DNA from 2 places in the Shewanella colwelliana genome. Region 2 is predicted to be linked to the other one. Evidence: predicted binding sites of a transcription regulator. Region 2 holds the regulator's gene; the other holds the start of a gene.
The links. Region 2 encodes LexA, which represses DNA repair genes until DNA is damaged. Its sites were predicted from a motif close to TACTGTATNNNNATACAGTA; they were not measured.

Region 1 (7,409 bases), on a different contig from region 2:
GTACCAGCATGCCAGAGCTTGTCACTTCGATAGTAGCCGCCCGTAAAGGCCAAAGCGATATTGCTATCGGTAACGTGGTCGGTTCTAACCTATTTAATATTTTGGGGATTTTAGGTCTTACCGCTGTCGTGCAGCCAATTATGGCTAGCGGCCTAAATATTGTCGATATTGGCGTCATGCTGGTGTTATCTATGGTCTTGCTACCTTTGGCGTGGACCGGTCTGCGGATTGGCCGCAGAGAGGGTGCCCTACTACTGATGGTTTACCTCACTTATATCTGCTACTTAATTAGTAACGCAGCCTCTTAGTCACCCGTTTTTATCCCAAAACCATTGATAGTGACATTTGTCATTATCAATCGGTGACATCTGTGCATGCACTTATCTGCTGCGAACCCCGATACTCTCCTTAAGCCCAATATACCAAGCAGTATTAAAGGGACTTTACCTACAAAGGCATTAGCCTCTGTTAATCAAGGAGCATCACATGAAAAGTTTACTATTTGCATCAAGCCTCGCCATCGTCAGCCAGTTCACCCAGGCCAACGAAATTGTATCCATCGATATTGCATCGAACCAGATGAACATCGAGTCACTGCAAACTATCAGCGAGCAGACCCAAGGCTATGAACACGCCTACGCAGAATACCGCCTCGCGGTTGCCGCTAATGTTATGGGACAAAGATCGACAGCTCAAACAGCACTCGATACCGCAGAACAAACCTTAGTAACACTCACAACTCGGCAAGCAGACGCCGAAACCTATACGTTACTTGCATCGGTTTATGGCATGCAAATTGGGTTAGATAGTAGCAAGGGAGCCCATTACGGCCCACTGATTGCTCAAGCCATTGAGCAAGCTGAATCTCTTAATCCTGACAATCCACGGTTGGCCCTAGTCAAAGCCATTTCTGCCTACTCGACACCCACGCAATATGGTGGCAGCATGGAGCGTGCGATAACATTAAGCAGCAAAGCCATCAATCTATTTGAAATACCTTGTGATGATATTTGCTGGGGATATGCTGAAGCCTATACATGGAGAGGGCTCGCCAAACAAAACTTGGGCGATAAGCAGGGTGCTATCACCGATTGGCAAGCCGCGTTAGCCGTGCAACAAGATTACGCCTGGGCCAATTTTTTACTCAAGCAAAATCAATAAATCAGCACAACATCGGACGTTACCGGAGCCTGCATGGCTCCGGCCTAAAAAGAGACTAACGCTATGAACAAAGCCCAAACCTGCAGTAACAATCAACTTGATACTGAACACAAGGTTGAAGATAAACTGGCCTGGGTCTATCTCATCAACTTAGGTTTTTATCTTATTCCACTTTTTGTGCAATCGATGCCTATTTGGCAAATAGCCCTCAGCCTTATTGTTTTGGTCCCTTTTATCTACTGCTACTTCTGGGCCTATCGCAGTCCCAGTCATCAAGTTTATAAGCCAATATTGGCGATGATTGCCATTGGTATTGCCATCACTCCTATAAACACAGGCTCTTTATCACTGTTCACCTTTGCGGGTTTCTTTATCGGCTTTAACTACTCTTTACGTCATGCTTTCTATTGTCTTATCGGTCTAGCAACCATGCTGGCACTGCTCTGCTCACTACTGGACTTGCATCACTACTTTTTAATCTATGGCACTGCATTAGTCACAGGAGTCGGTTTCTTTGGGGTTGCAGAGCGTAAGCGTGTGGCTGCAAAAATCGCTCAACGCCAAAGTCAGCAAGAGATAAGCCAGCTTGCAACCATGTTAGAAAGGGAACGTATCGCTCGGGATCTGCACGATATTATGGGGCATTCACTCTCCTCCATCTCTCTGAAAGCCGAACTAGCACAGAAGCTGTTAGCCAAAAATAGAGTTGAACAGGCCAGCGCCGAGTTGAGCGAACTTAACACCATTGCGCGCGACAGTTTAAGTCAAATACGTCAAACAGTATCGGGCTATAAACATAAAGGTTTTACAGCAGTGCTAACCCAACTTTGCCAATCATTAAGGGACAAAGGCATGAGCGTGACCCTCACAGGGGAGATACCCCAATTGGATGAAGCAGTTGAAACTCATCTTATTTTGAGCGTAACCGAACTGTGCAATAACATCATCCGCCACAGCAAAGGGACTCACTGTGATATCAACTTGTCACAAACCGAACATGAGATCGCTATTGCCGTGACAGACAATGCGGCGACCAAAAGTCTCACGGAAGGAAATGGCCTCACAGGCATACGTGAGCGCATGGCACAATTGGGTGGTACACTCGACTATCAACTCGAGGCAACAACCCAATTTACGCTCACATTGCCACGCCAAGGACACGCGTCTAAATGAAGATATTACTCGCCGAAGATCAAGCCATGGTGCGAGGCGCCTTAGCGGCGCTACTCTCTCTAGAGGGAGACTTTGAGGTTATTCAGGCCAAAGATGGCAACCAAGCCTTAGCGTTGCTTAAGCAAGAGAGTTTTGACCTACTGCTTACTGATATCGAAATGCCGGGCTACACAGGCTTAGAGCTAGCCGCTTGGTGTCAAACCCAAAAACTGCCATTAAAAGTCATCATATTAACCACCTTTGGTAGAGCGGGTTACATTAAACGGGCGATTGAAGCTGGTGTCGGTGGCTTTCTACTAAAAGATGCCCCATCAGAATCACTGATCGATGCCATCGCCCATGTGCTCAAAGGCAAGCGTATCATAGACCCAGAACTTGCCATCATGGCGGTGGGAGAGTGTGACCCACTGAACGATAAAGAGCGCCGCGCATTGCGTTTAGCCAGTGAAGGACGCAGCACCGCCGAGATAGCAGAAAGTTTATTTATTGCCGAGGGCACTGTACGCAACTACTTGTCTGAAGCCATCGCGAAACTCCATGCTAGCAACCGTATTGACGCTGCTCGTATCGCCCAACAAAAGGGGTGGCTATAACAGGCCACTGACTGGCCCGCCAAAGGGCTAATCAACGGCAAGATTGCGTTAACGCAATTCTCTGATAATATATGTATATATTTACAGTGTTTGAGTCATCCATTTACAAAATGACTCAATGAATCAGACAGGTATTGAGAGTGGATAGACTCGATAGCATGGCAGTGACTGAGTTAAAAGGCGTGGCCACTAAGATGGCGCAGCGGCTAGAAAAGCTCGGCATTAACACGGTCCAAGACCTGCTGTTTCATCTGCCACTGCGGTATGAAGATCGCACCCAGATATATTCAATCGCCTCATTGTATCCTGGCAGCTACGGCACCATAGAAGCGACTATTCTGTCGAGTCAGGTGATCCAAGGCCGCAAACGCATGCTAACCTGTACCGTGCGCGACGACACTGGCACCATGACACTGCGCTTCTTTAATTTTTCAGTCGCCCAGCGTAACGGCCTAGAAAACGGGACGACAATTCGTGCTTATGGAGAAATACGACGCGGCAAACATCACCCAGAGATAATCCATCCAGAATACAAAGTGATCCATGGCGATAGCGACTTAGCGCTAAGTGAAACCCTCACCCCTATCTATCCAACAACCGAGGGGCTCAAACAGGCCAGCTGGATTAAACTCACCGATCAAGCGCTCACATTACTGGCCCATGGTGCCCTGCAAGAACTATTACCGCCAAGTTTGCAGCCAAATAATATGTCTTTAAATGACGCATTGCAGCTACTTCACCGCCCCCATACCGGTATCGCTTCATTTGAGTTGGAGCAAGGCACTCACCCAGCACAGCAAAGGTTGATTCAAGAAGAATTACTGGCCCACAACCTCAGCATGCTTAAACTCAGGCAGCGCAGTAACCATGATGCCGCAATATCTATGTACGCAACAGGGCAACTATTAACCCCATTTTTGGCAGCCCTGCCTTTTAAACCGACGGCAGCCCAACAGCGGGTCGTGGCCGAAATAGGCCGAGATCTTGAGCTGCCTCACCCAATGATGCGTTTAGTCCAGGGCGATGTGGGCTCAGGTAAAACCTTAGTCGCTGCACTTGCTGCACTACAAGCCATAGAGAATGGCTATCAAGTGGCAATGATGGCACCGACCGAACTGTTAGCAGAACAACATGCCATCAATTTTACAGCTTGGCTGGAGCCATTAGGATTAAAAGTCGGCTGGCTTGCCGGTAAACTCAAAGGCAAAGCGCGCACCCAATCGTTAGCGAGCATCAAAAATGGTGAAGCGCATATCGTCATTGGTACCCATGCTATATTTCAGGAGCAAGTAGAGTTCCATAAGTTGTCACTCATCATCATCGACGAGCAACACAGATTTGGCGTGCATCAGCGCCTGGGGCTGCGAGAGAAAGGGATTAGCCAAGGCTACCACCCCCATCAGCTTATCATGACCGCCACCCCTATTCCGCGCACACTCGCGATGACAGCCTATGCAGACCTAGATACCTCAATCATCGATGAGCTGCCACCAGGGCGAACGCCAGTCACAACCGTTGCGGTATCTGATAGCCGTCGTGAACAGGTTATCGATCGCGTACGACAGGCAGCCCTCAATGACGGACGCCAAGCCTACTGGGTATGTACATTAATTGAAGAGTCAGAAGTCCTTGAGTGTCAAGCCGCCGAGGACACTGCCGAAGAACTAAAACAACGCTTGCCAGAGCTCAATATTGGCTTGGTCCATGGTCGTATGAAGCCCGCCGAAAAGCAGGCTATGATGGCCGAGTTTAAATCAGGTGCCGTGCATCTGTTAGTGGCCACAACGGTCATTGAAGTGGGTGTTGATGTGCCCAATGCAAGTTTAATGATTATCGAAAATCCTGAGCGCCTTGGTTTAGCCCAGTTACATCAACTTAGAGGGCGAGTAGGACGTGGTGCCATCGCCAGCCACTGTGTGCTGATGTATAAAGCGCCACTGTCGCAGACTGCCACAAAGCGCCTAGGTGTGTTACGCGACAGTAACGATGGATTTATTATTGCGCAGAAAGATCTGGAAATCCGCGGACCAGGCGAAGTGTTAGGGACAAAACAAACTGGTATAGCCGATATGAAGATCGCCGATCTCATCCGCGACCAAGCCTTGATCCCGCATATTCAAAAACTAGCACAACATGTGATGCAACAAGCTCCGGAAAATGTCGATCTTATTGTGCATCGCTGGCTAGGACAGCGAGAACAATATGTTCAGGCCTAATCGTCAACTTTAGAATTAATTATTTTTTATTTGAGCGAACTTAACTAGACAAGCACGGTTAATTTTGCAGAATGGTGTAATGCCAATCAAACTGAATCAGCGATCATTTTAATAATCGGATAGATACGCTGATACACGCTGTAGATGAGAGTAACGAATTATTCTCATTAAAAAATTTACAATGCAGCAGATACACGCATTAGTCATTAATAACACAGATGATGAGGTTGGAATTCACTCATCGACACGCTCCTTACACTCGAAGTATTTTTTAAGGAAACCTCATGCAAGTCAGTCAAGAAGATAGAATTGCGCCTCAAGAAAAACGTAGCGGCGCTAGTGCAATCACCATCGCTGTGGTGATCATATTGCTTATCGCAGCGGCTGGCGCTTACTTTTTACTCGGCAATAAAGATACTGCGCCAGAGCCTGAGCTGCCAACACCTGTGACGCTACCAGAAATAACGCCAGCAGAGCCTTTACCTGCCGATGATAGCTTGCCAGAACCAGAGGTATTACCTGAACCAGAGACAGATCCTGTCGTCGAAATCCTCCCTACGCCACAAGTCGAGCCTCTGCCAACCTTAGCAGAAAGCGATCAGTATGCGCACGATAAGACCCTGGAAGTCGCTAATGGCATGAAGATAGACCCGTTATTGGTTGAAGAAGATCTTGTTCGGCATTTTGTGGTGTTTGTCGACAACCTAGCCCAAGGGGAACTTGCCAGAAAAGTGAGTCCACTAAAGGCGCCTAACCGCAACTTTACTGTGTCAGATGTCACCGATAAAACCTATCTCAACCCAGACAGTTATCATAGATACGACCTATACGCTGACTTTGTAACGAACTTAGATGAAGCGCAACTGGCAACCACCTACAAACAGGTTTCTCCGTTACTCAGCGAAGCCTTCGAAGAGCTAGGCTATGGCGATAAACCTTTCGATGAGCGCATGATTGAAGCAATTGATATTATGCTGGCTGCACCTATCATCGAACAAGCCATCGAACTAGACAGCGTCAGTGTCAACTATCAATTTGTTGACCCAGAACTCGAAGCCTTACCCAACGCACAAAAATTGATGATTCGTATGGGCCCAGAGAACAGTAAAAAAATTAAAGCAGCACTGAGAAAGCTTAAAAAGCAACTTAGCCAGTAACCACTTTATTGAAGCGTCCACAGGATTACTGTGGACGCTCTCATCTTGCTATAGCCGTTATAATCTATTGACCAGCTTTTAAAAAACACTAACACCAGTAAAGCAACATGTTCACAGCACAAAAGATGTTTTCTCGCCACACTTAAGTGTACAATGACGCAATCGTAAAACAGGGCTTTACGTTCGTTATTTGTTATGGAAAACCGCAGCCATAGGCTGTATTTAGAGGCAAAGTAGTGCAGTTAACCTTTACCATCCAATCCGCAGGCGCTTGGTCTCCGCTATACCAGCAACTTACCGACTGGCAACACTGGCCACATTCTCAGGTTAATGACACCGATAGCCTAGCTATTTCCCCAAAACTGCCTCAAGTGCCAGCAATGCAGCGCAGACGTTACAGCAAGCTCACTAAAATGCTACTTGAAGTGGCCTTTCAATGTGACCCCCCAGCCCAATGCCGTACAATATTCGCTTCGCGCCACGGCGAACTTAATCGTACCGTCACGCTACTGCAAGATATCGTACGCGAACAACCCATTTCGCCAATCGGCTTTAGTCAATCGGTTCATAATACTGCCAGCGGCATCTTGAGTATTTTAACCAATAATCAGGCGGCCTCGACCTCAATTGCTGCCGGTGAAAATACGCTGGAGCAAGCGCTTATTGAAGCCTTTTGCCAGTTAAGTGAAAATAACCAGCCACTGTTGCTGGTGTTTGGTGATGAACCAGTATCTGATATCTATAAAGAGTTTACCTCCGAGCCTGAATTACCTATTGCATTAGGGCTTCTGCTGACCAAAACCACTGACAATGACAGCGGCCTAACTCGACTAACGCTTGATACACGTTCAGAAGCAATGCATGCCCTAGCAAGGACAAAATTCACTTATGGCGCCCTACTGCAAGCCATTGCCAGTAAGCAAAATCTTTGCGGCACCTTAAACCAATACCATTGGCAACTTAACCATGGCTGAGATGATAGTCGCTAAGCGATTAAGCGGCATTGCCTATATCCCCCGCTGGTTAGGCGGTGTTAGTTGCTATGTTGCATTTGGCTTAGGCGGCTTACTTAGCTCGTTAACCATATTACCTTTACTACGATTTTGGCC
Region 2 (7,409 bases):
AGAAGACCTATCAGCCTGCTTTAACTGACCAAGCAGTTGCGCTAACGTCTGACGAGAAACCGTAAGTAATAGCAGCTGGTAGCTACCAAATACCTTTACTAAGGTACTTGGAGCATAACCGATCATGGTGGCGATTTGACGTAAACTCAGTTGGTTAACATCTTGCTGATGCAGATGATTGATGACCGCAGCAACCGCCATCTGCCTTATTTCATCATGAGTATGCTCTTTCCTTCTTGCCACTTTCCATCCTAGACGATTGACCTTAAGAAGGTGTAAAGCTAACAGCAAACAAAATAAAAAACAATGTTCACAATAAGATTAATACTCAATCACTTTGACGTAGGTTTTCTGGTTAATCAGATAAACAGGGGGAAAAGACTAAACAGTTCGGTTTAGTACCATTAACAATCTATCTTCACCTGCACCAAAATAGTCCTTTTCAAGATTCACCTCTACAAAGCCCAGCGCCAGGTAGAGGTAACGAGCTGGATTGGTTGGTGCAACGGTCAACTTAATGCTTGCAACAGACGCAGGCACTGTGGCCATAGCATCTAAAATTAAACGCTTACCCACGCCATTGCCCTGTGCTGACCTTGCCACGGCGACAGACAATAGCCAAGCGCAATCGGCTTGTTCACTTTGCGCAATCAGAATGTATCCAAGTAGTGAATCTTGCTGATCAACCGCAACCTTTAACCCCGAAGGCCAACAGTCATAACACTGTCGAAAAAAGAAATCCGGATAGCTATGCGCACCGAAGAGTTGCTGCTCAAGCTGATAAACGGCAAGCAGTTCGCCCTTGTCAATTGGACGAACCGTTATGAATTCTGAACTATTCACTAACTAACAGTTCATCCCACGGAAGATGAGTCGATCCAACAACGATAAAATTAGGATTCTCGAGCGACTCTCTTTCGTTATAACTCAAAGGCTGCAGTTCGAGGTCCATGACCTGCCCCCCAGCCTCTTCAATAATGATTTGCGCAGCACCTGTATCCCACTCGCCCGTTGGACCAATACGCACATAGCAATCTGCACGTCCTTCGGCAACTAAACAGCTCTTTAATGCTGCACCACCCAACACAACCAGGTCACAATGTCGTGACTGATTAAACAGTTTTAGCACTGACTGTGGATCTTGACGGCGGCTCACCGCTAAACGCAAAGAAGGTTCATCATCACAGGTCAACTGACGACTAGAAATACGCAACTCACCTTTACAGGAACGCTTATAAGCCCCAAGGCCTGCAATGGCATAATAGATCACCTCAGTCATAGGTACATACACTATGCCCATAATAGGTCGATTATGTTCAACCAAGGCGATGATCACTGAAAAATCGCCACTACCTGCAATAAACTCGCCCGTTCCGTCTAAGGGGTCAACCAACCAATATCGCTGCCATTCAGCACGCTCAGCAAAAGGAATATCGGCATCCTCTTCCGAGAGAACGGGAATATCAGGCGTTAACTTAGTTAGCGCAGAAGTAATGATATTATGGGCCGCAATATCGGCAGACGTCACCGGGGTATTATCAGACTTAACTTCCTTATCAAAGTTACCCTCTAAGTAGATATCCTTGATCGCTATGCCTGCCTCAACCGCAATGGCTATTGCCTGCTCCACATAATCTTCTGGCTTCATCACAACTCCAACAGCCTAAACAGGCAATGCATATATGATAATTTGTAGTAACTACTTTAGTTTTAGATGTTTCTGCGCCAAAAACAAGGCGCTAACGCTTCTCGACTCAGAAAAGTCCCTTTCAGACAAGAGTTCAGACCACTTGCTCAATGGCCAGGGCACCACCTCGATAGGTTCAGGCTCATCGCCCTCTAAACGACTCTCATACAGATCTTCAGCGATAAAAATCTGCATTTTGCTAGCAAAATACCCGGGCGCTAAACTCAGCTCCATTAAATGAGTTAAGGTTTTAGCACCAAAACCTATCTCTTCTTGTAGCTCACGATTGGCGGCTTCTGCTGGAGTTTCACCAGGATCAACTAAGCCTTTGGGGAACCCCAGCTCATAGCTATGCGTCCCCGCTGCATACTCACGCCCTAAGAGCAATTTATCGTCCAACACGGGCACTACCATCACAGCGCCACGGTTATTGCCCTTCATTCGCTCATATTGACGTTCTACCTGATTGGAGAACTTCAGATGCACTTGCTCTATCTGAAACAGACGGCTTTGTGCAACAACTTTAGTATGTAAAATTTGCGGCTTTTTGTCCGACATGGATGTTCCTGATAAAAATGGCGTTTGCTTAACAGTTCAATCTTACTATGATGTGCTTAATCCACAACTCTAGCGATGGAATTTTTTTACTTCTCATATGTTTCCATGGAATAACATAGATACCGTGCTCCTCGATATGGACGGTACACTACTCGACCTTCACTTTGACAACCACTTCTGGTTAAGTGTTGTGCCACAAAGCTTGAGCAGAGAACGAGGGATCAGCCTAGAACAAGCCAATGCCATAGTTGAAATCGCCTATGACAAGGTTTTTGGAACTTTAGAGTGGTACTGTATTGATTATTGGGCTAAAGAATTGAATCTAAATATTCTGGCTCTACACCAGACAATGGTCGACAGGATTCAATTAAGACAAGACAGCCTGCCATTCCTCGACGCACTCGGAAAAGCAGGCAAAAAAAGAATCTTAGTTACTAACGCACACCCTAATAGTCTAGCGCTTAAGCTGGAACACACTGACCTGGCAACCGGGCTAGACGCTATCATCTCAAGCCATGAAACTGGATTTCCTAAAGAGCATCCGCAATTTTGGGCTGCCCTGTTTAATCAATATCAGCTAAATCCCAAACGCTGCTTATTTATCGATGATAGTGAGGCCATCTTAGCCGCGGCGAAATTAGCTGGGGTCCACTATCAGCTTGGTATCAAAAATCCAGACAGCCAGAAGCCCCATAAAATTTTTACTGACTTTCCTGCGATTGATGACTATCAGCATCTGCTTGATGAACTTAATAAGCAAAATTAGCAGCATAAAGCCTTAACCTATGGTCATCATAGCAATAATTTGGTTAATACTTGCGCTACAATAAATACTGTATATACTAACAGGTACTGTATGGAAAGACAGGAACTTTAATGAGACCACTAACCCCAAGACAAGCCGAAATTTTAGACCTTATTAAGCGCAATATCGCCGACACAGGTATGCCACCAACCCGAGCTGAAATTGCACGACGCTTAGGCTTTAAAAGCGCCAATGCCGCAGAAGAGCACTTAAAGGCGTTGGCTAAAAAAGGCTGCATAGAGATCATGCCCGGCACCTCACGCGGAATAAAACTGACGCAGGAAGATGAACCTGAAGAGCTTGGTTTACCACTGATTGGCCAAGTCGCTGCCGGTGAGCCTATCCTAGCTCAAGAGCATGTAGAGCAGCACTACAAGGTCGATCCATCCATGTTCCGCCCGAGTGCAGACTTTCTTTTGCGAGTCCGTGGCGACAGTATGAAAGATATCGGTATTTTAGAAGGCGATCTACTCGCAGTGCATAAAGTTGAGCAAGCGCGTAACGGCCAAGTCGTAGTAGCGCGTGTTGAAGATGATGTCACCGTAAAACGATTCGAAAAGAAAGGAAATACTGTATACCTTCATGCTGAAAATGAAGAGTATTCACCTATTGTTGTCGACTTATCCACCCAAAGTTTAAGCATTGAAGGCTTGGCCGTTGGTGTGATCAGAAATGGAGATTGGCAATGAACAACTTAATAGGCAATGCACCGCGTCATCCAGGTCTATGGGTTGAAATGGGTGACCAGATTAAGCACAGCCACAATGCAAGCATATCGACAGTATCCAGTGTCACACAAGGCAAACAAGAACTGCAGGCATTAACACCACAGCTTGCAAGATTGAGCCAACAAGGTCAGTGGGTTGTACTTATTAGTCCGCCGAATATTGGCTATAAGCAGATGCTGGCTGATGCTGGCGTGCGCATGGACAGAATTCTACTGGTTCACACCAAAGATGAAGTTGAAGCGTTATGGGCTATGGAAAAAGCACTCACTAGTGGCACATCTAGTGCGGTCATTAGCTGGACTCACACCCTTGACGAACGTGATAACCGACGTCTGCAGCTGGTTGCAAAAAACTGCAGTGCACTAGGTGTCGTGATAGAAGAAGGCAATGTTCACTTGCCATCTGCCGCACACAGTTCAGATGATTTAGCCATGCAGCAAGGTTCGCTATTTTCATCTCTGCACTAGCATCTGCAAGAACACTTTCCATACGCAAGCCCCTAACGGGGCTTTTTTTGTCTCTGTTTTTTTTAGAAAAATAAAAGTAAAAGTGATCTTGATCAATATTTGAACACGCATTAAGTTAGTAACAGATATCAACGATTATTTGTTATATCCGAACAATTTAGTTGTCGGCTTCTTTACACTTGGCAGAGTAAACAGCGCCTTGGAATTGAAACTGAAATTCGCCTGATATATTCAGCCGTAAGTGCAAGCGTGGTCACCACCAGCAATAACAATATCTACACCACCAGCGCACTTTGAAGTCATCGTTGCTTTTTTGGGAACTGAAGAGTTTGCATAGAGCCGAGACATACTGTGTGGCTCTTCTTTGTAGTTGCCTTCGCAATTGACAGAGGAGAAGTCTAGTGAAGCAAGTGTTGTATAGTTTGCTGGCGTTACTGTTTACGCCCCCCATACTCGCAGCCGATATGCCCCTAAATATGACCCAAGGGGTAACAGAGATTAGTGGCAAGGTGTTTAGTCTACACATGACCATTCTCTACATCTGCTGTGCCATCGGTGTCGTGGTTTTTGGCGTGATGATCTATTCCATCATCAATCACCGACGCTCAAAAGGCGCCGTTGCGGCCAATTTCCATGAGAGTACTAAGGTTGAAATAGCGTGGACGGTTGTCCCCTTTGTCATACTCATTATTATGGCAATCCCTGCAACAAAGACTCTTATCGCGATGGAAGATCCCAGTAATGCGGACATCACCATCAAAGTCACCGGCTCTCAATGGAAGTGGCATTACAGCTACTTTGACCATGACATAGAGTTCTTTAGCTTGCTCTCTACTCCCAGAGAACAGATTGAAGGCACAGAAGCTAAAGGTGAAAACTATCTTTTAGAAGTAGACAAGCCACTCGTGCTGCCGATTAACAAAAAAATCCGTTTCCTCATGACTTCTGACGATGTCATACACTCTTGGTGGGTACCTGCCTTCGCTGTCAAAAAGGATGCTAATCCTGGATTTATCAATGAAGCTTGGACCCGTATTGATAAACCTGGCACCTACCGAGGCCAATGTGCCGAGCTTTGTGGTAAAGACCACGGCTTCATGCCTATTGTCGTCGAAGCATTATCAGAGGCAGATTTTGAAAGCTGGATACAAGATCAAAAAGCACAAGCTAGTCTAGCAGCTGCGCAAGCCGAAGCAGCACTGAGCCAAACTCTCTCTATGGAGGAGCTAATGGCACAAGGCGAGCAAATATATATGGCGCGCTGCGCCGCTTGCCACCAGCCGAATGGTGCAGGATTACCAGGCGTATTCCCCTCTCTTATTGGCAGCCCCATCATTAAAGGACCCGTCTCAGGTCATATCGATATCGTCTTAAATGGTAAACCTGGTACAGCAATGCAAGCGTTTGCTAAACAGCTAACAGCGGCTGAAATTGCTGCCGTCGTAACTTATGAGCGTAATGCTTGGGGTAATGACTCCGGCGATGCGGTTCAGGCAGTAGACGTCAACTCTGATGGCTCAGCGATTTCGGTAGAGAGCAATACAAAGGCTCCAACTAGGTTACCAGCAAACCTACCAGAAACCGCAGATGTAGTACCAACCGTTGAATCGGCCGTTGCTGCGACCGCAGAGAAAACGGTGGTATTAGATGACTTAACAATGGAAGAGCTCATGGCCATGGGCGAGAAAGTTTATCTAACCAGTTGTGTGGCTTGTCACCAAGCTAGCGGTACTGGACTTCCGGGCGCTTTCCCTTCACTCGTGGGTAGCCCTGTCATCACAGGTCCAGTTTCTGATCACCTCGACATAGTGATCAATGGCAAGGCTGGTACCGCAATGCAGGCATTTAGCGCGCAACTTACACCACAACAGCTAGCTGCCGTGGTGACATATGAACGTAATGCATGGGGAAACAACTCAGGTGATGCGGTTCAGGCTTCAGATGTTGATGGTCACGGAAAGTAAGGGATTAAAATGAGCACAATTACACAAGATTCTCCAGCCGCTCACGACGATCACCATGATGACCATCATCATGGGGCGCCCAAAGGCATTATGCGCTGGATTTTAACCACCAACCATAAAGATATTGGCACACTCTACCTGTGGTTCAGCTTTATTATGTTCCTCACTGGTGGGGCTATGGCCATGGTGATTCGAGCCGAGCTATTTCAACCCGGCCTACAATTGGTCGAGCCAAACTTCTTTAATCAAATGACAACCGTTCATGGCTTAGTCATGGTATTTGGTGCTGTTATGCCAGCCTTCACGGGCTTAGCTAACTGGTTAATCCCCATGATGATTGGTGCACCAGATATGGCCCTACCACGGATGAATAACTGGAGCTTCTGGATTTTACCGTTTGCGTTCGCCATTCTATTAAGCTCCTTGTTTATGGAGGGCGGTGGCCCAAATTTCGGTTGGACCTTCTACGCTCCACTATCAACAACTTACAGCCCTGATAGCACTGCGCTATTTGTATTTTCTGTGCACATCATGGGCATTAGCTCCATCATGGGGGCTATCAATGTGGTAGTGACTATCGTCAATATGCGAGCACCAGGCATGACATGGATGAAGTTACCACTGTTTGTGTGGACTTGGCTTATTACAGCCTTCTTGCTCATTGCCGTGATGCCGGTGCTAGCAGGAACTGTCACCATGGTACTGACAGATAAATATTTTGGTACCAGCTTCTTCGATGCGGCGGGTGGCGGTGATCCTGTGATGTTCCAACACATCTTCTGGTTCTTCGGTCATCCTGAAGTGTACATTATGATCTTACCCTCCTTTGGTATTATCTCAGCCATTGTGCCAGCATTCAGTCGTAAGCGGCTATTTGGTTACTCGTCAATGGTCTATGCCACGGCCAGTATTGCTATCTTATCCTTCCTCGTCTGGGCGCATCACATGTTTACTACCGGCATGCCTGTTTTTGCCGAACTGTTTTTCATGTACTGCACCATGCTGATCGCGGTTCCAACTGGGGTAAAAGTCTTTAACTGGGTAGCCACCATGTGGCGCGGTTCTATCAGTTTCGAGACTCCTATGTTGTTCGCTATCGCCTTTATCATTCTATTCACTATTGGTGGTTTTTCCGGGCTGATGTTAGCCATCACACCTGTCGACTTTCAGTATCACGATACCTACTTCGTCGTTGCACAT

Region 1: the regulator LexA is predicted to act here: its motif matches at 2,997-3,016, upstream of recG (ATP-dependent DNA helicase RecG).

Annotation. Positions count from the first base shown of each region.
Region 1 is NZ_MCBT01000033.1:106,168-113,576, reverse strand. Features, by position in the region: gene BEL05_RS11135 (calcium/sodium antiporter) at 1-308, shown strand, start outside; gene BEL05_RS11130 (tetratricopeptide repeat protein) at 487-1,161, shown strand; gene BEL05_RS11125 (sensor histidine kinase) at 1,225-2,334, shown strand; gene BEL05_RS11120 (response regulator transcription factor) at 2,331-2,927, shown strand; gene recG (ATP-dependent DNA helicase RecG) at 3,086-5,143, shown strand; gene BEL05_RS11110 (DUF3014 domain-containing protein) at 5,428-6,300, shown strand; gene BEL05_RS11105 (beta-ketoacyl synthase chain length factor) at 6,537-7,274, shown strand; gene BEL05_RS11100 (lysophospholipid acyltransferase family protein) at 7,267-7,409, shown strand, end outside.
Region 2 is NZ_MCBT01000004.1:39,449-46,857, reverse strand. Features, by position in the region: gene BEL05_RS02065 (TetR/AcrR family transcriptional regulator) at 1-243, opposite strand, end outside; gene BEL05_RS02060 (GNAT family N-acetyltransferase) at 382-843, opposite strand; gene cysQ (3'(2'),5'-bisphosphate nucleotidase CysQ) at 836-1,648, opposite strand; gene nudE (ADP compounds hydrolase NudE) at 1,700-2,245, opposite strand; gene yrfG (GMP/IMP nucleotidase) at 2,343-3,011, shown strand; gene lexA (transcriptional repressor LexA) at 3,122-3,739, shown strand; gene BEL05_RS02035 (cell division inhibitor SulA) at 3,736-4,245, shown strand; gene coxB (cytochrome c oxidase subunit II) at 4,647-6,209, shown strand; gene ctaD (cytochrome c oxidase subunit I) at 6,219-7,409, shown strand, end outside.